Regions from separate parts of the Flexivirga sp. B27 genome, predicted to be linked through region 3. Evidence: riboswitches for the same ligand, from Rfam matches in the RefSeq annotation. Region 3 holds a riboswitch; each other region holds the start of a gene.

Evidence for each region. A riboswitch is a leader RNA that binds a small molecule or an ion and turns the genes downstream of it on or off. The one in region 3 is predicted to bind thiamine pyrophosphate.
Region 1: linked by a shared signal. The riboswitch ahead of thiO (glycine oxidase ThiO) and the one ahead of tenA (thiaminase II) in region 3 are both predicted to bind thiamine pyrophosphate.
Region 2: linked by a shared signal. The riboswitch ahead of ACSZL9_RS02535 (ECF transporter S component) and the one ahead of tenA (thiaminase II) in region 3 are both predicted to bind thiamine pyrophosphate.

The regions. Positions count from the first base shown of each region.
Region 1 is NZ_JBPYUM010000002.1:416,952-422,841, reverse strand. It holds gene ACSZL9_RS10830 (DUF2867 domain-containing protein) at 1-155, shown strand, start outside; gene ACSZL9_RS10825 (hypothetical protein) at 142-855, opposite strand; gene ACSZL9_RS10820 (hypothetical protein) at 1,060-2,004, shown strand; gene thiE (thiamine phosphate synthase) at 2,025-2,714, opposite strand; TPP riboswitch at 2,730-2,844, shown strand; gene thiO (glycine oxidase ThiO) at 2,837-3,922, shown strand; gene thiS (sulfur carrier protein ThiS) at 3,923-4,177, shown strand; gene ACSZL9_RS10800 (thiazole synthase) at 4,179-4,970, shown strand; gene ACSZL9_RS10795 (ThiF family adenylyltransferase) at 4,967-5,890, shown strand, end outside.
Region 2 is NZ_JBPYUM010000001.1:520,561-526,450, reverse strand. It holds gene ACSZL9_RS02550 (peptidase C39 family protein) at 1-926, shown strand, start outside; gene ACSZL9_RS02545 (energy-coupling factor transporter transmembrane component T family protein) at 989-1,687, opposite strand; gene ACSZL9_RS02540 (ABC transporter ATP-binding protein) at 1,684-3,120, opposite strand; gene ACSZL9_RS02535 (ECF transporter S component) at 3,117-3,749, opposite strand; TPP riboswitch at 3,740-3,842, opposite strand; gene dxs (1-deoxy-D-xylulose-5-phosphate synthase) at 3,983-5,857, shown strand; gene ACSZL9_RS02525 (aminoglycoside phosphotransferase family protein) at 5,854-5,890, shown strand, end outside.
Region 3 is NZ_JBPYUM010000002.1:639,207-645,096, reverse strand. It holds gene thiD (bifunctional hydroxymethylpyrimidine kinase/phosphomethylpyrimidine kinase) at 1-322, opposite strand, end outside; gene thiE (thiamine phosphate synthase) at 319-990, opposite strand; gene thiM (hydroxyethylthiazole kinase) at 987-1,790, opposite strand; gene tenA (thiaminase II) at 1,787-2,461, opposite strand; TPP riboswitch at 2,456-2,568, opposite strand; gene ACSZL9_RS11915 (tetratricopeptide repeat protein) at 2,533-5,010, opposite strand; gene ACSZL9_RS11910 (hypothetical protein) at 5,229-5,801, shown strand; gene ACSZL9_RS11905 (O-succinylhomoserine sulfhydrylase) at 5,823-5,890, opposite strand, start outside.

The DNA.
Region 1 (5,890 bases), 220 kb from region 3:
TCGTGCAGCCGAACGGCCGCCTCGGGCGCGCCTACCTGGCCGGCATCGGGCCGTTCCGGCACCTGCTGATCTACCCGTCGATGTTGCGCACCGTCGAGCGAGACTGGCGCGCCGCAGGTGGGCCGGTGCGAGACCGCCCGGCTACCGCCGTTTGATCATGCCGACGATGCCGATCAGCAGCATCGCGACCGACGCCACCAGACTCAACCAGAGCCCCCAGCCGACGCCGGCGGACATTCCCTCGCTGTTGGCGCCGGAGATCTTGTCGTTGATGTCGACCACGTCGTAGATGGTCACCGCGAGGCTCAACGCACCCATCACGGCCGTGACGATCGCGGCAGCCAACGGGATCTTGCCCACCCCGCGCAACAGCCCGAAGACCAGCACGATGACGGCGAGGATCGTCACGATCACGCCGTCCTTCACCTCGTCCGGCGACTCGCGGACCGTTCCCGACACCTGGCCGAAGCCGTTCATCGACAGGTCGCCGAACATCCCCATGTTGATCGAGACCCAGGCTCCGAAGCAGCCCACGATCGCGACGATCCCGGCAACCACTGCCAGCCAGCCGAACGACCGGGCTGCACCGCCGACGGGCGCCTGCGAGGGAGGCCCGGCGTAGCCGCCGTAGGGCTGCTGTCCGTAGCCCTGGGGTTGTTGCCCGTAGCCGTATCCCTGGCCGTAACCCTGCTGCGGCGGCTGCCCATAGGGTTGCTGGCCGTAGCCCGGCTGCTGATAGCCCGGCTGCTGCTGGCCGTAGCCGGGCTGCTGCTGTCCGTAACCCTGCTGCGGGGGCTGCCCATAGGGTTGCTGCGGCGGCTGGCGGTACGGGTTGTTCGGTGGCTGCTGCGACATTGGATCTCCCTTCCCTGCGCGCAGGGTATCGGCTGCCATCTCGGCACGTCCTCCGCCATACCGACGGCGCCGGCAGGCACTGGGTTCCCGTGACGTCGCCCCGCGGGTCACGGGCCGAGCTGCGCGCCGGGCTCCCCCGAGCGAGGGAGCAGGTTCGCTCCGGCGGGTGAGGAACTGCCGCGCCGCAGCCGACAACCTTCAGGTATGGCACTGATGCAGCACACCCGCTACGACACCTGCGACGCGAGCACGGTCCCGCCCGGAAGCACCCGGGCGGATCGGATCAGGCGACGACTGGCCATCGGCGCAATCGCCGCGACGCTCCCCTACAGCGTGTTGAAGATCGCGTGGTTGTCCGGCTCCCGGGTCGGGCTGTCGGGCTCGACATTCGGCACGAGCGGCGTCATGCATGCCGGCAACGCACTCACCCTCGCACTCGACCTCGTGGCGCTGCTCCTCGCGATCACCGTCTTCTCCGCGGCCCGGGCGCCGCGGTGGTTCCTGCTGCCGACGATGTGGATCGGCTACGGACTGCTCGGTCAGATCGTGGTGACCATCGGGCCCTCCGTAGCCGTGCAACTGCTCACCGGTCCGCCGGCCGACACAAGCACGTCGACACCGATCGCGGGCTGGGTGTATGCCGTGGTCTATGCCGGATTCAGCGGGCTGGGGCTCTGCCTGCTGCCGGCATTCGGCATCTATGCGTGGCAACGTTGGGGTGAGGAGAATCGTTGGGGCGAGCGGCTTTCCGGCATACGGCGCGAAGTGCCGGTCATCCCGACGCTCGGGGTGGCGGCCGTGACGGTGGCTCTGGCGGTGCGCGCGGTCCGATCCGGGTCCGGAGCGGAAGCGACGTCCTGGACCTCCGATGCACTCATCGGTGGCATTGCTGCGCTCGTGCTGCTGGGGGTCGCGCTCGGCCGGCCGGCGCGGATGCGCCGTGCGGTGGCGTTGGCGCTGGTCTGGACCGCGTCCGGTGCGTGGGCGGCATGGGGTTGTTTCAGCCTGGTCCTCAGCACGGTGCCGAACGACCTGGTGACCGACCCGGTCTCAGCCGCCGACGTCACGCTGTATGTCGCAAAGATCATCGCCGGCGCAGCACTGCTGCTCGCAGTCCGGGCGCTGGCGGCGCGACGCCCGGGACACTGACCACGTCCGCCGACGGGCTGCTACGGCAGCAGTGCGCGCAGCGCGGCGGCACTCTCCCGAGGGGTTTCCCGCACGGCACGAACGACCACGATCCGGGTGGCACCGGCGGAGACGACCTCCCGCAGGCGGTCCTCCCGGTCGATGCCGCCGATCGCGAACCACGGCTTGGTCGCATGCTGCGCGGCGAAACGGATCAGCTCCAGCCCGACAGCTGCCCGACCGGGCTTCGTCGGCGTCTCCCACACCGGGCCGACACAGAAGTAATCGATGCCGGCGTCCGAATCAGCTTCCAGCAACTGGTCTTTCGAATGCGTCGAGCGTCCGATCAGCGTCTCCTGGCCAACGATCCGGCGCGCCTGCCCGGTCGTCAGGTCGCCTTGCCCGACGTGCAGGATGTCCGCGTCGACCAGCGCCGCGACGTCCGCTCGATCGTTGACCGCGAGCAACGCACCGGCGCGTCGGGTCTCCTCCTGCACGCGTGACAGCGCCTCGATCTCGGCACGCGACTCCAACTGCTTGTCGCGCACCTGGAGGGCGTCCACCCCGCCGGCGAGCAGCTCGCGGCTGAACTGCGCGAGATCCCCGGCCGGCGGACGTGCATCGGTGCACACGTAGAGGCGGGCACGGCTCAACCGCTCCAGGCGCTCCGTGCGGGTTGAGGTGACCGGGGGACTGACGCGGTGAGACGAGTCGGCAACGTCGGCAGGCATGCGCCTAGACTAGGCACTTGAATCCGCGGGAGCCCCGCTGCACTGCGCAAACGGGCTGAGAGGGCCGGACCGGCCGACCGCTACACCTGATGCGGGTCATGCCGCCGTAGGGAGGAACCTCCGTGCACGGTTCAGCGCCCAGCGTCGCCGTTGTCGGCGCCGGAGTTATCGGACTGTCGACCGCTCGTGAGCTGCATCGCCGCGGCTGGCGCGTCCAGGTCTATGACGAGAAGCCCGCCTCCGGTGCCAGCCACGCAGCTGCCGGGATGCTCGCCCCCGCCGCCGAGACGGTCTGGGACCAGCACGCGCTCTATCCGATGCTCAGCGAATCCGCTTCTCTCTACCCGGAGTTCGCAGCGACCTTGGAGCAGGAGAGCGGCCGACGGGTGGGCTATCTCGAGACAGGCACCGTCGTCGTCGGAGCCGAGGCAGGCGACCGGGCCGAGCTCGACGAGCTGGCCGCCCTCCAGCAGCAACTCGGCCACCCGGCCGAGCGCCTCACCCCGTCCGCAGCGCGGCACCTGGAGCCGGCGCTCGCACCGCAACTCGCGGGGGCCGTGCATCTCCCCCAGGACCACCAGGTCAATCCCCGCCGGTTGACCGCTGCGCTGCTGCAGGTGTTGGAGGACGCGCGGATCCTGGTGCGCGAGAACGTCACCGGGCTGCAAACGGTCGGTGGTCGAACCACTGGTGTGCGCCTCGCCGGTGGCGAGGTGCGACCCGCCGATCAGGTCGTGCTGTGCACCGGCACCGCGTCGGTGCCCGGTTCACCCCCGTCACAGGTCCGTCCGGTGTATGGCGACATCCTCCGGCTCCGCCTCCCGGCCGGGCGACCGCGGCTGATCGAACGCATCATCCGCGGCCTGGTGCGAGGTCGGTCGGTCTACATCGTTCCCCGGGAGGACGAAGAGCTCGTGGTCGGTGCCACCAGCCGAGAGGACGGTGACCCGCAGCCGAGCACCGAGGGCGTGCTCCGGCTGCTGACCGACGCACGCCGGCTGCTGCCCGGGATCGTCGACACCCAATTGGTCGAGGTCACCGCGCGTGCTCGTCCCGGCAGCCCGGACGACCTGCCCGTCATACAACGGCATGACCCGGGTCTGGTGAGCGCCAACGGCTTCTTCCGCCACGGGGTCCTGCTGACGCCGTGGGGTGCCCGCGAGACCGCGAATCTCGTTGAGAACACTTCGGATCAGGAAGGCAATTGAGTGAGTCAGACACAGCAGTCCACCATCGAGGTCAACGGCGAGAGCCGAACCGTGTCGCCGACCACGACCCTGCGGGAGATCGTCGAGGACGTCACCGGCCGCAAGCTGAACACCGACGGCACGCCCGACGACGGCGGGCGGCTGGGTCTGGCCGCAGCGGTGTCCGGGACCGTCATACCTCGTGGCCGGTGGCACACGACCGACCTGCCGAACGGCGCCGTGATCGACGTCGTCACGGCAGCGCAGGGCGGCTGACATGGACACGCTCGTCATCGACGGCATCGCACTCGGTTCGCGACTCATCATGGGCACCGGCGGTGCGACGACACTGGCCTCATTGGAGGCAGCACTGGTCGCGTCGGGCACCGAGCTCACCACGGTTGCGATGCGCCGCTACTCGGCCTCCGGAGGCCAGTCGGTCTTCGATCTGTTGGAACGACTGGGGATTCGCCCGCTGCCGAACACCGCCGGCTGCTTCACCGCTCGCGACGCGGTGCTGACCGCCCAGCTGGCACGCGAGGCACTGGAGACCAATTGGGTCAAGCTCGAGGTGATCGCCGACGAGGACACACTGCTGCCCGACCCGGTCGAACTCGCCGACGCCGCAGAACAGTTGGTCGCCGACGGGTTCACCGTGTTCGCCTACACCAATGACGATCCGGTCCTTGCCCGCAGGCTGGAAGAGACCGGCGTCGCCGTCGTCATGCCCGCCGGTGCACCCATCGGATCGGGACTCGGCATCCTCAACCCGCACAACATCTCGACCATCACGGACCGAGCGAGCATCCCGGTCGTGCTCGACGCCGGCGTCGGCACCGCGTCGGATGCCGCGCTGGCAATGGAGTTGGGTTGCGACGCAGTACTGCTAGCCAGTGCGGTCACCCGCGCACACAACCCGGAGCTGATGGCCCGGGCGATGAAAGATGCTGTGAATGCAGGCTTCTCGGCACGTGCCGCCGGACGCATTCCGCAGCGGGCGTTGGCCGTCGCCTCATCGCCGAACGAGGGACGGATCGCCGCCGTCGACTCCTACGAGGCTGTGCTGTGACTCCGCTGGTCGCGCCAGGTCCGGCGTTGACCCCGGCACAGAGCACGCGGTTCGCCCGACACCTGTCGCTCGCAACTGTCGGCAGCGACGGGCAGCGCCGTTTGCTGAACTCCCGGGTGCTCGTCATCGGCGCCGGCGGCCTGGGGTCGCCGATGATCAGCTATCTCGCGGCGGCGGGCGTCGGCCACCTCACGGTCCTGGACGACGATCGGGTGGAGGAGTCCAACCTGCAGCGGCAGGTCATCCACGCCGGCACACCCATCGGAGCGCTCAAGGTCGACTCCGCCAAAGAGGCGGCGCTGCGCATCAACCCGGACATGAAGGTCACGGCGCTGGCCGAACGGCTCACCGCGGACAACGCCCTGGACCTCTTCGCCGCGCACGATGTCGTCGTCGACGGTGCCGACAACTTCGCCACCCGTTATCTGGCGAACGACGCGGCCGAACTGACCGGCACTCCAGTCGTATGGGGCACGATCTTCGGGTTCGACGGACAGGTCAGCACGTTCTGGCCGGGGCACGGACCGACGCTGCGTGACCTCTTCCCCGAGCAACCCGACGCCGACTCGGTGCCTTCCTGCGCCGACGGCGGAGTGCTCGGATTGCTCTGCGGCTGGGTCGGATCGGTGATGGGGACCGAGGCCGTCAAGCTGATCTGCGGCATCGGTGAGCCGCTGCTCGGACGATTCGCCAGGATCGACGCGCTCGCCGGTCGTATGACGGAGCTCGCCTTCGCCCCCGACCCGGACCGCCCCGCAGTCACCGAGTTGGTGGAGGTGCCGCAGAGTTGTGCGACATCTCCGGTGGCCGAGGTGTCCGCGGCACAACTGCCCCAGCTGGACAACTACACCTTGATCGACGTGCGCGAAAGCTGGGAACGAGACATCGTCTCGGTGCCGAACGCTGTCGCCATACCCCTG
Region 2 (5,890 bases), on a different contig from region 3:
GCGGGCACGTCGACGACGGCACGCTCACCGACTGGTTCGTGCTCGGCCGGTGGTGCAGCAACGATTTGGAGCAGGGTGGCGCCATACAGCGTCAGACGGTGGACGGTCAGGGCACCGACTACGCCACGGTGTGGACCGACACGTTCCACATGTATGACGGCCACACGCTGTCCGACTTCCAGCTGCGCGTGCAGTTGCTGCGCCCCCACGGCACGTCGCTCACACCGACGGTGCGCTTCCTCGGAGCCGTGGCCTCGGCGTTGCCGGACGACGCGACGATCCCGGTCAGCAAGTTCACGCTCGGACGCGAGCACATCCTGGATGTGCCGACCTTCTCCCAGGAGACGCACATCGGGCAATACCCGCAGTGGGACAACGGGGGAGAGGCGTGGTGCTCGCCGACGTCGTCGGCGATGGTGCTGTCCTACTGGGGCGGTGGTCCGACCAAGGCCGACATGTCGTGGGTCGACCCGGCATACGCCGACCCGGAGGTCGACTTCGCCGCCCGCAACACCTACGACTACGTCTACGAGGGTTGCGGCAACTGGCCGTTCAACACGGCATACACCTCCCGCTACGGCCTGGAGGGGTTCATCACCCGGCTGCGCAACCTTGCCGAGGCCGAGCCGTTCATCGCTGCCGGCATGCCGGTGATCACCTCGGTCTCCTTCAAGAGCTCCGAGCTGGACGGCGCGGGTTACTCGACCAACGGTCACCTGATGGTGCTCGTCGGCTTCACCGCCGACGGCGACCCGGTGATGAACGACCCGGCGTCGCACCTGATCCCCGACAACAACGAAGTCCGCGTCACCTACAAGCGCGAGCAGTTCGAGAACGTCTGGGTGCCCCACAGCGGCGGCACGGTCTACATCAACCACCCGCCGAAGCTCCGGCTGCCGCAGGCGCCGGGCGAAGCCAACTGGTGAGACGTAGGTGATCGAGTAGCCGGGGGAGCGCAGCGGCGGAGGCGTATCGAGATCCTGCGGCGTCAGGCCAGCCGCAGCGCCAGCGGTATGCCGATCGTCACCAACACAGCCACGGTGACGACGGCGCTGTCCCGCCGGGACCAGGGTGAGGGTTCTGCCCAGGTGCGCTGCTGTGCCGTGGCGAAGCCGCGCGCATCCATCGCGAGGGACAGCTGAGTGGCGCCACGCATCGCGGACACCAGCAGCCCGAATGCCAGCGGCCCGGTCGTTGCGGCCCGTGCGATCGGACCGCCGGCCGGGCCGAACCCGCGGATCCGTCGCGTCCGCTGCAGCTGGTCCCAGGTCTCTCCGAGCCGGTCGAAGCGGGTCAGCGACGCTGCGAACGCGCCGACGAAACGCGCTGGCAACCGGAGGTTCTGGGCGAGCGCGTCGCCGAACCGCATCGGGTCGATGAACGCTGCGACGACGGCGCCGGGCAGTGCGAGCACCAGGATCCGTCCGGCGGCGGTCGTGGCCGTCGTCGGGTCGTGCCCGCCCAGCAGCCAGGACGACCACCACAGGGACACGGCGGCGAATCCGACGGCGAAGAGCCGCCAGCGCAGCGGCCGCCAGGACGGCACGCAGGCGACAGCCAGCACGGCATACACCGCGACGACCAGGAGCGCGGTCATCGGCCGGTCGACGAGGAACGACCCGATGATCGCGGTGAACCCGAAAGTCAGCAGGGCGAGCGGATTGGCTTGCGGCATCAGCTGTTTCATCCGACGGCCTGCCCGTCCTTGACGTGTATGACGTCATCGGCCCGCAGCACCAACGACTCGTCGTGGGTGGCGACACCGACCGTCGCACCGGCGTCCCGGGCGGCCAGCGCCCACCCGGTGACGGCAGCCCAGGTGTTGCGGTCCTGACCGACCGTCGGCTCGTCGAGCAGGACGACGCCGGGACGGTGGGCCAGGGCCGCGATCACCGCGAGCCGGCGCTGTTCACCACCGGACAACTGGAAGGGGTTGGCGCCTGCGAGGTGCTCCAGGTGCAGCAGCTCCAGCAGCCCGTCGACGTCGACCGATTTGCCCAGAACACCTGCGGTGCAAGCGACTTCGTCGCGCACGGTGTTGCGCAGGAAGCCGTGCTCGGGGTTCTGCGGCACGAAACCGGCGGCAGCGGCCAGTGCCTTGGAGCGCCGGCGAGCCAGCGTCGGCTCGACTCCGGTGATCTCGCCGCCGCTGGGACGCAGCAGTCCGGCAAAGGCCGCGAGCAGCGTCGACTTCCCGGCGCCCGACGGGCCGACCAGTGACGTCATACGCCCGGGGCGTAGCGCGGTGCTCGCGCCGTCGAGTGCGCGATGGGTGAGCGTGCCGTGCAACGACCGGGTCGACAGGTCGACCTGCAGTGACTCGGCACGCAGCTCCGGACCCGGCCGGTCAGGCGTGACCCACTCGGCATCGACCTGCACGGGTGTCGGGTCCGGCACGCCCGGCATCCAGACACCGGCCCGGACCATCCGCTCGGTGTGCTCGGCGGTGAACCGGGTCGGCGTCGTGTCGGCGACCACCCGGCCGCGCTCCAGCACGACCACCCGGTCGCAATGCCGCAGCCACGGTCCGATGCGGTGCTCGACGACGAGGGTCGTCGCACCGACCGCGCGCGCCGCGTCCAGGACGCAGCGGCGCACGACGTCCGAGGTCTCGGCGTCGAGCATCGAGGTGGGTTCGTCCAGCAGCAGGAGCCCGGGCCGGATCGCCAGCACGCCCGCGAGTGCCAGGCGCTGCAGCTCACCGCCGGAGAGCGCGGAGGTGGGGCGCGCGACGTCATACCGCAGGCCGACCCGGTCCAGGCCGTCGTGCACGCGTCGCCAGATCTCCTCGCGGGGGAGGGCGAGGTTCTCCGGCCCGAACGCGACCTCCCGGCCGACGGTTGCAGCGACGATCGAGTCCGCGGGATTCTGCAGCAGCAGGCCCGCCGGTGCGTCCACTTCGACGGTGCCGGCGAGATCCCCGGGCACGGCCTCGCCGAGCAGGCCGGCCAGTGCCCGCAACACCGTGGACTTACCGGCGCCGCTGCCGCCGGCGAGCAGCACCATCTCGCCGGGGGAGAAGCTCAGGTCGAGTCCGCTGATGACCTCGTGGCGGCGCCCCAGGGGGCGCCAACCGAAACCTGAGATCCTTGCGTGCGCCCCGGCGGTTGCCCCGCTCACACCGCGTTGCGGGCGTGGTGCTCACGACCCGCGCCGAAGGCGTCCAGGACGCCGGTCGCGGCCAGTGCGCGCACCAGCAGCCAACCCACGACTCCGGCCAGCACGGCCCCGGATAGGACCGTGCAACCGAGATAGGCCAGCTTGTAGTTCCAGGTCCAGACCGAGTAGTAGCTGTGCCACTCGTAGAGCACGACCTCGAAGACCGCCGCCATCGCGCCGCCGAGGGCGGCGATGGTCAGTCCGAAGCGCTTGTAGAGCAATAACGCGAGCACGACCTCGACGCCGAGGCCCTGCAGCAACCCGGAGACCAGGGTGCCCGTGCCCCACTGGTTGCCGATGAGCATTTCGACCGAGGCGGCGATGAGCTCGGCCGCGACGGCTGCGCCGGGCTTACGGACGACGAGACCGCCGAGGACGCCCGCGATCAGCCAGGGGCCGACGAGCAGGCCGACGGCGGGCGGGGTCGCGAACAGCGCCAATGTGCTGATGCCGTTCCAGGCCTGCGACCAGCCCCAGAAGACGACACCGGACGCGACGCCGAGCGTTGCGACGGTGACCAGGTCGATAGTGCGATAACGAAGTAGCGAGGTGGTGGTGGCCCGTTCCCCGGGCGCGCTGACAGTCGTCATGAAGAACTCCCTTCGCCGGTGCTAACCGGAGCAGGTTCGAGGGTCTGCGGCGAGCCGCACTCTCAGCGCCGAAGCGCTCCCCTGTCTGATGTGTCTGTATTTCCAAGTGCCAACGCTACCAGCGTCGGGGTCGTGCAACCGAAGTGAGCCGTCGGACGTCCTTGCTCGGTCAGCGCCGACCCGGCGCGTAGACTCGATCGACGCGTAATCGAGAACGGAAGGCGCGAACTGAAGTGGGACTGCTGGACACGATTTCCTCACCCGAGGACCTGCGACGGCTTCCGGCAGAGCGCTTGGACGAGTTGGCCACTGAGATCCGGGCGTTTCTCGTGGAGTCGGTGTCGCGCACCGGCGGTCACCTCGGCCCCAACCTGGGAGTCGTGGAGCTGACGCTCGCGATCCACCGGGTCTTCGAGTCGCCCACGGACTCCATCGTTTTCGACACCGGTCACCAGTCCTACGTGCACAAGCTGCTCACCGGGCGGCACGACTTCTCCAAGCTCAAGAAGCAGGGCGGCCTGTCCGGCTATCCGTCACGCGCTGAGTCCGAGCACGACATCGTCGAGAGCTCGCACGCGTCGTCCTCGCTGTCCTGGGCCGAGGGCATCGCCAAGGCTCGCGTGCTGAGCGGGGAGCCGCATCGTCATACCGTCGCGGTGATCGGTGACGGCGCACTCACCGGCGGTATGTCGTGGGAGGCGATCAACAACATCGCGGTCGAGCGTGACCTGCCGCTGGTCATCGTCGTCAACGACAACGAGCGCAGCTACGCGCCGACGATCGGTGGACTCGCCGACCACCTCGCGGCGCTGCGGACCACGCGGAAGTACGAGCAGATGCTCGACTGGGGCAAGACCACGCTGAAGGGTGTGCCGAAGGTCGGCGGTCTCGCCTACGAGACGCTGCACGGCGTCAAGCGCGGCATCAAGGACATCGTCTATCCGCAGCAGGGCATGTTCGAGGACCTGGGCATCAAGTATGTCGGGCCGGTCGACGGGCACGACGAGGGTGCGGTCGAGCAGGCGCTGCGTCGGGCGCGGGCGTTCGGCGCGCCGTGCATCGTGCACGTCATCACCGAGAAGGGACGCGGCTACCAGCCCGCGCTGGACGATCTGGCCGATCACATGCACGGCATCGGCAAGATCAACCCGGAGACCGGGCTGCCCTTCGAGGTGGCGGGCCGCATCTGGACCGACGAATTCAGTGACGAGATGGTGCGGTTGGGAGCGGAGCGCACGGATCTGGTCGCCATCACCGCGGCGATGATGATCCCGGTCGGCCTGGACAAATTCGCCGAGGTCTACCCGCAGCGGGTGATCGACGTCGGCATCGCCGAGCAGCATGCGGTGACGATGGCGTCCGGGTTGGCGTATGGCGGCATGCACCCCGTCGTCGCGGTCTATGCGACCTTCCTCAACCGGGCGTTCGACCAGATGCTGATGGACGCCGGACTGCATCACGCCGGAGTGACGTTCGTGCTCGACCGGGCAGGCGTGACCGGTTCGGACGGTGCCTCGCACAACGGCATGTGGGACATGTCGATCTGCTCCATCGTGCCCGGTCTGCGACTGGCGGCACCGCGTGACGGCGAGCAGGTCAAATCGCAGCTGCGAGAAGCAGTCTCGGTCAACGACGCGCCCACAGTGATCCGCTTCCCGAAGGGAGACGTCGCTGAGCCGCTGGCCGCGGAGCGCACTGACGGAGCCGTGGACGTGCTGCGCGACGCGACAGACCCGGAGATCATGATTGTCGGTGTCGGGTCGATGTGCCCGACAGCGCTGCAGGTTGCGGAAAAGCTTGAGGCTCAAGGGCATTCGACGCTCGTCGTCGACCCGCGATGGGTGCTTCCGGTCTCCGAGGACGTCGTGCGTATGGCGCGCTCGGTGCAGCACGTCGTGGTCATCGAGGACAACCTCGTCACTTCGGGTGTTGGAGTCGCGACCGCGCATGCGCTGAGTGCGGCGGAGGTCACTGCTCGGGTGCACACCTTCGGCATACCCAAGGAATACCTGGAGCACGCCTCACGTGGTCAGGTGCTCGAGGCGATCGGCCTGACCCCCGACGTCATCGGCACGCGACTGATCGCGCGCTTCGCCGCTCACGCGTGACAGCCGACAACCAGACCGGTCGAGTGCCGCAGG
Region 3 (5,890 bases):
GGTCGAGCACCACCGGGGCCGGTCGCCGCTCGTGCAGCACCGCTGCGACCGCGTCGATGACCTCGGCGGTGCCGAGCATGCCGATCTTGACCGCGTCGACGTGCACGTCGTCCAGCAGGTTGGTCAGCTGTCCGGCGACGGTCTCCCCGTCGAGTTGATGCACCGCGGCGACGCCCTGAGTGTTCTGCGTGACGACTGCCGTGATGACGGCCGTCCCGAAGGCGCCGAGCGCCGAGAACGCCTTCAGGTCCGCGCTGATGCCCGCGCCGCCGCTCGGGTCCGTGCCGGCGATGGTCAATGCTGTCGGGTGGTCTGTCGTCATCGGATCTCCCCTGCTGCCAATAGTTTTCGCACAGCCGCCGCAGGATCGGCGGCTGCACAGACTGCCGAGACGACGGCGACGCCGTCTGCTCCGGCAGCCCTCAGCGGTGCGACGTGCGTCTCCTTGATGCCGCCGATCGCGACCGCCGGCAGCTCGCAACGCTGGAGCACATCACGCACCCCGTCGATCCCCAGCGGTGCCGCGGCGTTCGGCTTGGTCGAGGTCGCGAAGACCGGACCGACACCGACGTAGTCGACCGTGTTCGCCGGCCAGTCCGCCACGGCCACGATCTCGTCGAGCGACGACACCGAGTGACCGATGACGAAGTCCGGTCCGGCGATCCGGCGCGCATGCACCGGGAGCAGGTCGGACTGACCGAGATGCACGCCGTCCGCGCCCGCCGCGAGTGCGACGTCGAGCCGATCGTCCACAACGAACGGCACACCGGCCTCGGCGGTCACAGCTCGTAATTGCGTTGCCACGTCATACAACTCGCGCGTCGTGGCGTCGTGATCGCGCAGCTGCACGATCGTGGCCCCGCCGGCCACGGCCTGTCGCACGGTCTCGACGACACCGCGCTGCCCGCACAGTGCGCGATCGGTCACCAGGTAGAGCCGCAGTGCGGCCGGGTCGAGTCTCGAGGGGGACGGCGAGGACGAGGTCGTCACCGCAACCTCGCCAACTGCTCGGCGCCGAGGCCGTGCAGCGCATCCAGGATCTCGACCGCGAACGACCCCGGTCCTGCGGACCGCTCGGCGGCCACCTCGGCCGCGATCGTCCAGACCGCTGTCGCCGCGAACGCCGCGTCGGCGGCCGGCGCACAGGCGGTGAACGCAGCCGTCATCGCACCGAGCGCACAGCCGACGCCGGTCACCTTGGTCATCATCGGCGTGCCGTTGGAGATCGTGCGCACGCCCGTCGCGGACACGATGTGATCGACCGGGCCGCTCACGGCGACAACACCGCCGGTGCGCTCACACAGTGCGCGTGCGGGCTCCAGTGCGGCCTCGGCGCCGGCAGTGCTGTCGACTCCCCGGCCGCCGCCGTCCAGGCCCGCGAGACTGATGACCTCCGAGGCGTTTGCGCGTATGACGCTCGGTGCCAGCGGCACGAGTGCCGCGGCGACGCGATCCCGCAGCGGCAACCCACCGACGGCGACCGGGTCGAGCACCCACGGCGTGCCTGCGGCACGCGCGGCCTCGGCGGTGGCCAGCATCGTCTCGCCGACGGGCGGTGTGATCGTCCCGACGTTGAGTAGCACGGCATCTGCGACACCGGCGAAAACCGTTGCCTCTTCGAGGTTGTCGACCATCGCCGGTGCTGCGCCGAGTGCGAGCAGCACGTTCGCGGTGAAGCCCGTGACCACCGAGTTGGTGATGCACTGCACGAGCGGCCCGCGGTCGCGGAGCTGCGCCAGCAGGTCCACGACCTCGGACGGACGCAGCGGGTCGGTCACCTGTCCGCTCACCAGGGCCACCGTTCGTCACGCACCGCGGCGTCCCAGAACATCCACTCGTAGCGGGTGGCGACCTCCACGTGCCGTGCCATGTCAGCGAGCTGGTCATCGGAGAGGCCACGTGCCGTGCTGTCGATCACCTGCAGCATCTCCGCAACGCTCTGGTTGAAGCCGGGTGCGGCATACGACTCGATCCACTGTGCGTAGACCGGGTCCGCTGAGCCGTTCTCGACCAGCGCGTCGCCGACCTGCTGGTAGATCCAATAGCAGGGCAGCACGGCTGCCAGGCCCTCGTGGAAGGGCCGCTGCGCACAGACCGACAGCAGATAGCTGGTGTAGGCGGTGGTCGCCGGCGACTTCGGCGTGCTGTGCAGCAGCTGCGGGTCGAGGCCGGCCTGTTCGAGCAGCTGCGGGTGCAGGCCGAGCTCGGTGGCGACTGCGGTCCCGGCGTGCGAGGCAAGCGTGCCGACCGCATCGACGGGTGCCTTGGCCGCCAGCAGGGAGAGTGCTCGCGCGTATTCGCCGAGGTAGAGCGTGTCCTGAATGATGAAGTATCCGAACGCTTCTCGCGGCAGGGTGCCCGCTGCCAGTCCACTCAGGAAATCGTGCGCGAGGACGCGCTTGAGGCCGTCCTCCATCGGTGCTCCGAGCACCGGCCACCAGGTGTATGACGTCGTCGACATCGAAATGCCCCTTCCTCCGCCGGCATTGTCCGGCTCAGGTGTTAGCGGTCGGCGACGATCCTGTCGCCCTCTCAGCCCGGTCCTTCCGAGCTCCCGCGGGTTGTCGACACCACCGTAGCGTGAGCGTCACCACCGAGCGCGGCCAGACCATGTTCGGCACGCTCCACCTCGAACGCCGCGTCCCGGGCACGGGCAACCTCGAGTGCACGCCGGAACCACGAGCGTGCCTGGTCCGGCCGCCCGTCCCGCTGATGCATCTGCGCGAGGTTGTTCAGGACTGAAGCGAGCAGCTCCGGGACCTCCAGCCGCTCCGCCTGCTCCCGGACCCGGTGGGTCAGCGCGAACGCCTGGGCGGTGTCGCCGAGTCGGTGCAGTGCGATCGCCAGGTTGGACCGGCTGTAGAGGACTCCGATCTCATCCCCGAACGACTGTGCCTGGGTGATGGCGGCCTCAGCGGTGCGCACCGCGCGATGCAGGACCTGTGGGTCGTCGGACTGCGCGAAGATGTCCGCCAGGTTCGACAGTGAGATCCGCTCCCTGTCCGGCCAGTGGTGCTCAGCAGCGAGCCGGGCCGCACCTTCCAACGCGGCGACCGCTTCGTCCATGTGCCCCAGCCGCGTGTGTGCCACCCCGAGATTGGCCAACGCACGCGACCGCAGGTCGGCGTCGCCGGCGCCCACGGCAAGCTCGTTCACCTGGTCGAGTTCGCGGATCGCCTGCTCGTAGTCGCCGGTGATGAGCGAGCAGACCGCGAGCGAGTTCAGCGCGGCCGGCAGGTGTCCGTGCCGATCGTCGCGCAAGAGTGCGACGGCACGCTCCAGGTGGGCACGTGCCTGCGCCGGACGGCTGCTGCGCACGTAGGTCATACCCAAATGGCGCTCCGCTGTGGCCTCGGCCACGGAGTCACCCAGCACTGCTGCCGTGGACGCGGCCACGCGTTGCAACGACATTGCAGTGTTCATGTCGCCGCGGTTCCACAGGTGCCACGAGAGCATGGTCGCCAACCGCAGGAAGTGGGTGTGGTGACCCTGCCCGAAGGCCTGGTCGGCCGCTGCGAGCAGCGTCGTCCGCTCCGTCTCCAACCAGTGCACGGCGTCCTCCGCACCCCACCGCGCGGGCGCCTCCGGCAACCAACTCAGGTCGCCGGCCGCCGAGGGGTTCGGCACGATGATCGCGGACGCACACTTGGCACAGTAGAAGTCCAGCACTCTGCGGGATGCTGCCGCACGGTCCTCAGTGAGCTCTTCGTGCAGTGCGGCGCGCTGACCGAAGACCTGCACCAATGAGTGCATCTCCCAACGGTTTTCGGCGGTGCGACGCAGCAGGTGCGAGCGTTCCAACGCGACCAGCACGGTGTATGTCGCGCCGGTTGACCGACCGAGGAGCGCTGCCGCGGCGCCGAGCCCCGTCTCGAGCGCCGGATGCAGTGAGAGCAACCGCAGTGCACGGCGCTCGTCGTCACGCAACCCGTCGTAAGTGATGGTGAGGGCGCCCGCCACCCCGTCCTCGAGCTGCAGGGAGGTCAACCGGTCGCGATATGCCTGCACGTGTTGCCCGGCCGTCCACGTCGTCTGCCGTGCGGCACGCGCACCGATCAGACTCACCGCGAGCGGCAACCCGTCCGAGGCCTGTTGCAGGTCTACCGCGGCCTGATCGTCGACAGCGAGCCGCCGCCCGGCCGTGAGTGAGAGCAACCTTGCGCACGACGCAGCGTCCAGTCCGTCCAGCTCGATGTCTTCGACCCCGATCGGCCACTCCAGCACCCACCTGCTGGTGATCAGCACGCGAGTCGTGCTGTCGATCGGCAGCAGCAGCTCGACGTCCTCGGGACGATCGACGTCGTCCAGCACCAGCGCTGTCGACCTCGAGCTGAGCAGCCGCAGGTAGGCCGCACGCCGACCGGCCGGTGTGCTCGGCACGGTGCCGTGCGGGTCCAGCGTCCGCAGCACACTGACGATGGCGTCGAACGGGTCGAGATCTCCCTCCCCCGAGCCGAGCACGACGCGGACCGCCGTGTCGACCAGCCCTGCCTCCAGCAGCTCATGGGCGGCCGTGACCGCCAGCGCCGACTTCCCCACTCCGGACAATCCGTGCAACACGTGCACCCGCGGCGCGTCCGGCGCCGTCAGCCTCGCGAGCTCCTCAGCGCGGCCGGCGAAGGGTCGTGTCCTCTGCGGCAGCGCTGCCACCTGCGAGGTGATCCGCCCCGCGGGACGCATGGCGCTGCGCGCTGCGAGTCGCCACAGGGTGCGGCCTTCGATCCCTGCTCCCAGCGCCTCGGCGATGTCGACGACGAGGTCGGTGTCGATGCGTTGCCGGCCGTCTCTGAAGCAGTCGTAGACGGTGACCCGGCCCGGCGCCGCACCCACGCGTGCCGCTCCGCGGCGACCCCGGATCACGCCGACCTCGCGTGCGATCCAGGTGTATGACGGGCTACCGGCCCACACCCGCAACTCACGCAGCGCGGCGGTCAGACTGTCGAGCCCGTCGATCGGCCCCGGACCGGGCGGAGGATCCGACGCGACCGGATGCGGGGTTTCACGGGCCATGTCGTCAGAGGTTCCGGTCGGCGGTGTCGGGCACCGTCAGGCTACTGCGCCTGACCCGGCATCTGACGCGAAACAGCCGTATCCGCCGGGGTGTTCGGGTTCGTTCGGGTTGGCTCGGGTTTGGTTGTGCCGAGCTCCGCGGCGCTGAGAACGTCGCGGTACGAGTGGCCGCGTCCGCCCACCGAGGCGGCAGCAGATCAACGGGAGGGGAAGGCAGTATGACGAATCCGACGAGGCGACAGGTGGCCAGGACGGCAGCCTGGACCGTGCCGGTGCTCGCAGTTGCCGGCGCTGCTCCCGCAGCATCGGCGTCGACGGGGAACCAGGCGTGTCCCGGGACGTTCGCGGGGCCGGTCGGCAGCTGGCTGAGCAGCACCGGGTTCGACTCCTTCGGCGCGTGGAACGGTGGCGCGTCGTGGTATCTCGACATCAATCTCACGTTTGCGAGCGCGGGCTGCGGCTTCGGGTCGGACTACGGCGTGGAGACGGCCGCTGCCGACGTGGTCACGCACTACGAGCAGAACGGCGCGACCGGCACGAAGAAGCCGGCGCTGGTGCACACGGGACTCGACTCCTTCTCCGACTCCGGGGTGTGCTCGGACAAGCTGATCCTGGTCATGGGCGGGCTCGGCGAGCCGGACCTGTTCGTGACGAAGGTGAACTTCCTCTACACCGTCTCCGGCCTACCTGGTCAGGGTGACACCCCCTGCACGGTGCCCGTGGTGGCGACCCTGACCTACCCCGCCGGTGCCGAGGGCAACAACTCCCAGGGGGCGGTCACGATCTCGTAACCGTCCCGGCCGGCGAGCGGGTCAGCCCAAGGCTCGCGTGACGTCCTGCATCAGATCGTCGACGTCCTCGAGCCCGACCGAGAGCCGCA